2 regions of the Bacillus sp. SH7-1 genome follow, and region 2 is predicted to be linked to the other one. Evidence: predicted binding sites of a transcription regulator. Region 2 holds the regulator's gene; the other holds the start of a gene.
What was found. Region 2 encodes Rex, which represses fermentation and respiration genes when NADH is low (regulators of the CRP and FNR family bind a similar motif). Its sites were predicted from a motif close to TTGTGAAATATTTCACAA; they were not measured.
Positions count from the first base shown of each region.

Region 1 (3,208 bases), on a different contig from region 2:
GTGTTAGCAACAAGTTTTTGACCGTCTTTTAAGTCGATTTCATTGCCAGCAACGTTTGTTACAGGAAGACCAGTTAAGAATGTAACGCCGCGTGCTTCTAGGCTAGTAGTTGCACGTTCGATTAAGTGGTCTGGTAATACTGGAAGGATTTTTGGACCTGCTTCAACAAGAAGAAGTTTAACTTCTTTTGGATTTACGCCGTGGCTTTTTGCAAGTTTAGGCATAATGTCAGCAAGCTCACCAACTAGCTCAACACCAGTTAATCCGCCACCACCGATTACGATTGTAGCATCAGCTTCGTTTTTCGTTTTCGCGTATTCACGAATACGGTCTTCAACGTGTTTGTAGATTTTGTTTGCATCAGCAGCAGATTTTAATACCATGCTGTTTTCTTCTAGTCCTGGAATACCGAAGTAAGCAGTTTTACTTCCTAAAGCAACTACAAGTGCATCGTAAGATAAAGTAGTGCCACCAGCTAATTTAATTTCTTTGCTATCAACAGAGAATGACTCAACTGTTGCGATTTTAAGATCGATATCTTTACCTTTGAAAAGCTTTGTAAGTGGCATTGCAATTGCTTGCTCAGACACGTTACCAGCTGCAAGGCGGTGTAGTTCAGTGATGATTTGGTGTGTTGGGTATTGGTTAATCACTGTAACTTGTGCTTCTGATTTGCTGTAATATTTACGTACGTTTAAAGCGGCAAGAAGACCGCCATAACCAGCGCCTAAGATGACAATTTGTTTTGACATAGTATGATATCCCCCGTCTTTACTAATTGTTGTTATAAGTTAAATTATTTATTGTTACGTTCTGCACTAATTTGAAGATATGCGTTCACAAAGCGGAACATTTTTTGTGCTTGTGGGTCTTTTAATAATTTTAACAGACCGAATAGGCCGATAACTTCGTTGCTTTCGTCAGCACGATCTTTCGCTTCGATTGCAGTTGCAGCCATGCTTTTCACTGTATCTTTTACAGGTTCTACAAGCTCTGTGATTGCACCAACAGTGTCGCTTTTTAATACTTCATCAGTAGCAACAGTTTGAGCGAAGTCATAAGACTTAGTTAAAATGTTAACAAGCTCAGTTAATTTTGGAAGCTGTTCCACTAGTGTTGTTAATGATTCTTGTACCTCAGGTTTTAACAACTGATCAAGTACATCAAGTTGTCCTTGGCTAGCAGAAATTTGTACAGTTTCTTGTTCTGGCTTTGTTTGAGTCATAGTTTCTGGCATCTCCAATTCTCCTTTACGATAGCAATACTCTTATTTTTTATAAGTAAGATAGTAAACGGTTACGAAACTTTATACAAAGTTTCACAAAACACAATAAAATGCCTTTAAATTTATGACAGCAAGTAAGCTGCAAGCATAAATCTAAAACCATAACGTCTTACCTATTATTTATGAACTGTCCGATATATGGCTTGTCCGTATAATGGAAAAGCTCCGTTACCGGAAAGTGTATATAATATATATCCTATATTATATACTATATACACCTATGTTAACATAAAAATGATTCCTAATTATTTGATATTGAGTGTATAACGTAGTACTGACAAGGTATGAAAGCGTATAAAATATTTTGTTTCAGTTAGAAATGTACATATATAATAAGAAAAAAAGGAAAAAATGAACAAATTCATGTTCGTTTTTTCCTTTTTCCTATTATTCACCTTCCGCAATTAGCATCGATGTGTTACCTTCCTTTTCAAGATGGCATTCGCCCCAAGAACAAAGAGAATCAAGAATCGATTCTAAAGACCAACCGTAATCAGTAAGAGAATATTCTACTTTCGGCGGGACTTGGTTGTATACTTTTCTTTGAATAACGCCGTCGTCTTCTAATTCACGTAATTGTTGTGTTAACATTTTTTGTGTAATACCAGGCATTGAACGTTTTAGTTCACTCGTTCTCTTTGTACCTTTCGTTAAGTGACAAAGGATAACAACCTTCCATTTGCCGCCGATAACCTCTAAGGTTGCCTCTACAGGAATATTGTATTTCTTCATATGAAACCCTCCTTTTGTGAGTAAAATAAGTTAAATCATACAAATGTTACTTTTTAGTACCTATAGCACTTTAAAGTACGTACTTTTTATCATGTTAAATATGTTTCATAATAGCACATGTAAGAGGCAAATGAGTAGTACGGTACTTAAAAGTGACTATGTTACTTTTTGGTGCCTATAGTACTTTAAAGTGCGTTCTTCAAAAAAAGAATGAAACCATTCATAATAGCATTTGTAGAGATTAAATATATTTTTTAGAAGATAAAAGGGCCTTTTTATCGCACTATTATGATTGGATTTCTTGTAATAAGGAGGAATTCAATTGAGTTCATATACAGTACCATCTTCCGAAGTTCAGACGAATCGAAGAAGTATGCTTGCTTTATTAGCACTAGCAATTAGTGCGTTTGGGATTGGTACAACTGAGTTTATTAGTGTCGGTTTATTACCATCCATTTCAAAAGATTTAAATGTTTCGGTTACAACAGCCGGTTTAACTGTTTCCTTATATGCGTTAGGGGCAGCGGTAGGAGCTCCTGTTTTAACAGCGTTAACGGCTAGTATGTCGAGAAAGACATTATTAATGTGGATTATGGTTATTTTCATTATTGGTAATGGTATTGCGGCAGTAGCAACAAGCTTCACTATATTAATTATCGCAAGGATTGTAGCTGCGTTTGCACATGGTGTGTTTATGTCAATTGGATCTACAATCGCGGCTGCGATCGTACCAGAGAATAAACGTGCTAGTGCCATTGCGATTATGTTTACTGGATTAACAGTTGCGACTATTACAGGTGTGCCAATTGGAACGTTTATCGGTCAACAATTTGGCTGGAGAGCGTCATTTATGGCGATTGTTGTAATTGGAATTATTGCTTTTATCGCGAATAGCATACTCGTTCCATCTAATTTAAAAAATGGTGTACCTGTATCGTTTCGTGATCAATTCAAACTAATTAAAAATGGAAGACTGTTACTTGTCTTCATTATTACTGCACTAGGATATGGTGGTACATTCGTAACATTTACGTATTTATCACCACTATTACAAGAAGTAACAGGATTTGAAGCAAGTACTGTTACTATCATTTTATTGGTGTATGGAATCGCAATTGCGATAGGGAATATGGTCGGCGGAAAATTATCGAATCATAATCCGATTCGAGCGCTATTTTACATGTTCTTGAT
Region 1 is NZ_QNUD01000003.1:67,827-71,034, reverse strand. Features, by position in the region: gene DN390_RS01255 (NAD(P)/FAD-dependent oxidoreductase) at 1-752, opposite strand, end outside; gene DN390_RS01250 (DUF1641 domain-containing protein) at 797-1,237, opposite strand; gene DN390_RS01245 (winged helix-turn-helix transcriptional regulator) at 1,673-2,017, opposite strand; gene DN390_RS01240 (MFS transporter) at 2,391-3,208, shown strand, end outside.
Region 1: DN390_RS01250 (DUF1641 domain-containing protein) is a predicted target of Rex. The motif match lies at 1,307-1,324, and genes of this name have one in related genera.

Region 2 (3,208 bases):
GGATCCGAAAGAAACATCACCATGTAATAATGGTAACTTATTCACAATAGATTTTAACAGTGTGGATTTCCCAATTCCGTTTGGACCAACTAAAGCAACGCTATCTCCGCGAGTTAAGCGCATTGTTACATGTTCAATAATTGGATCCTTATCATAGCCGATGGTTGCATCCTTTACTTGTAAAACATCATTTCCACTTTGTTTTTCGATATCGAAGTGGAAGGAAGCTGACTTAGAGTCACCTAATGGTCTTGTTAATAATTCCATTCGGTCTAATTGTTTCCGGCGGCTTTGCGCACGTTTTGTCGTAGATGCACGAGCTATATTTTTTTGAACGAAGTCCTCTAGCTTAGCGATTTCATCCTGTTGTTTTTCATAACGTTTCATTTCTTGCTCGTATAGTGCTGATTTTAAGTCTAAATATTTACTGTAGTTACCAACAAATCGTCTACTTTCTTTATTCGAAATTTCATATACTTGTGTAACAAGTTTATCTAAGAAATAACGGTCATGGGAAACGATTAGTATTGCGCCAGGATAACCTTGTAAATATTGTTCAAGCCAAGTTAATGTTTCGATGTCTAAATGGTTTGTAGGCTCGTCCAAAATAAGTAGGTCTGGTTTCGTTAATAATAATTTACCGAGAGCTAATCGTGTTTTTTGTCCACCGCTTAATGTAGAAATCGTCGTCTGGTGCGTTTCAACTGGGAAGCCAAGACCACTTAAAATCGAACGGATATCTGCTTCGTACTGATAGCCACCTTGATCTTTATAATCTAATTGTAATTGGTCATAATCAGCTAATAATCTTTCATATGTAGCCTCGTTTGAAAAGTTTTCTTCTTTTCCCATCTCTTGCTCTAGCCTTCGAAGTTTTGTCTCCATTTGCTGCAAGTGTGTAAAGACGGTTAACATTTCATCCCAAATTGTTAAAGACGTTTCTAACCCGGTATTTTGGGCTAAATATCCGATTGAGACATCTTTCGGTTTTATAATTTCGCCACCATCATGAGATAGCTCACCAGCTATTATTTTTAATAATGTAGATTTTCCGGCTCCATTTCGTCCGACTAATGCGATACGATCTTTCGTTTGAACTTCCAATTTTATGTTTGCAAGAATCGTTTCTGCACCGTATAATTTCGAAAGCGCGTTTACTTGTAATAAAATCAATGTTTTCACCTCAAATAATTTCTTAACTTTGCCATGTTTATATTTCTCAATCATACTAAAAATAGTGTATAGTTTAAAATACAGAGAGAATACTTCTTCTTTCTATTATACAAGGAATTTAATAAGTGCTAAACTTCTGTATTTGATTAAAGCATATGAATAAAGATAGGAAGAGAGGAGAGGTTATATGGAGCAGCAGAAAATTCCACAAGCCACTGCTAAGAGATTGCCTCTATACTATCGATTTATCCAAAACTTATCTCTGTCTGGTAAGCAACGTGTTTCATCTGCCGAATTAAGTGAAGCGGTAAAGGTTGATTCCGCAACAATTCGAAGAGATTTCTCATACTTTGGAGCGTTAGGGAAAAAAGGATATGGATATAACGTAAATTATTTATTATCATTTTTCCGTGAAACACTCGACCAAGATGATATAACACGTGTAGCGCTTATTGGAGTAGGTAATTTAGGGACCGCTTTCTTACATTATAATTTCACGAAAAACAATAATACAAAAATTGAAATGGCGTTTGATGTTAGTGAAGAGAAAGTTGGAACAGAAATCGGAGGCATTCCTGTATATCACTTAGATGAATTAGAAGAACGTTTATCAACTGATATACAAGTGGCAATATTAACAGTACCCGCTACAGTAGCGCAATCTGTAGCCGATAGATTGGCAGAAACAAACGTGCATGGTATTTTGAATTTCACACCAGCACGCTTAAATGTGTCAGACAATATAAGAATTCATCATATTGATTTAGCAGTGGAGTTACAAACACTTGTTTACTTTTTAAAAAATTATCCACAATAAAACGCAGAGGAAGCGACCTCTGCGTTTTATTATTGTTTTTTCTTTGTGAATTTAACTAAGATAAGGCGAAGTGCCAAATTAAAATCAATCGTTGCCATAACTGCAAATAGTATTGTCCACATATTCCAAATTGTATCTGTTACGTTCGTAATGGCGAAGCGTGTAAAGATACATCCTAGAAGGAAGTACAATGCAGCCATGAACAATGGTGAGTTTCTCATACTAAAAATCCTCCGATAAAGCCTTGCATTTCTTCAGCTTCTTTAATCATTTCTTGAATTTGTTCGTTACTCACTAAAACTTGAGCAATTGCAACTAATGTATTCATTGCAACATGAGCTGCAATCGGAACGATAATACGCTTCGTTTTTACATATAAGAAGGCGAATACGAGCCCCATAGCAGTGTATACCAATAAGTGAGTAAAATCAAAATGAATCGCCGCAAATACAAGGGAACTAATGATAGCGGCAATAAAGAAGTTAAACTTCTTATAAAGTGTACCAAATAAAATTTTTCTAAATACGATTTCTTCCAAAATAGGTCCTATTATAGAGATGACGATAAGGAACCAAGGTGTCGTTCTTGCGATATCCATGAGTCTTGCTGTATTTTCAGATCCAGGTTTAATACCTAATACATACATTTCAATCATACCAGCAATACTTTGCGAGAAAAATGCTAAGAAGAACCCGATAAAAATCCAACCGATCGTAGCTGGAACAGTAGAACGCTTTGTATCTAAATGTCTGTCGCGAATATCTGTTCTAAGTAACCAAAGTACGATACATAATGCAATAAAGAAGCTAATGATTGCCCAGTGACCAGTTATGAGTTGAAATTTCTCTTCCCTAGTGAATCCCCTGTTATCATAAAGTCCAGTTTTCAGGAGAAGTGGTAATCCAGCAATTGATGATAACTGCATTAAAATGTATGTAACGATAACCCACCAATATTGTTTTTTCAAATGGTTTAACCATCCTTTCTAACTCTAGTGTATGAGATAAGGTAGGATAACATGTAAAGATGCTACCTACGATATAAACTTTACTTACATTATGTTTTTTTTGTAAATCCTTGTTTGAAATTATAATAGAAGACAGGAGAAAGTTGTGTGTGTAGCGAAAACAACTTAGGGTGTCCTTTCATATTGTAACATACGAGTAGTGGAAACAACGATTCATATAGTAAAGGTAGAAGAAGAGGAACTCTATATAG
Region 2 is NZ_QNUD01000031.1:10,191-13,398, reverse strand. Features, by position in the region: gene DN390_RS22650 (ABC-F family ATP-binding cassette domain-containing protein) at 1-1,173, opposite strand, end outside; gene DN390_RS22645 (redox-sensing transcriptional repressor Rex) at 1,361-1,990, shown strand; gene DN390_RS22640 (YdiK family protein) at 2,020-2,211, opposite strand; gene DN390_RS22635 (CPBP family intramembrane glutamic endopeptidase) at 2,208-2,957, opposite strand.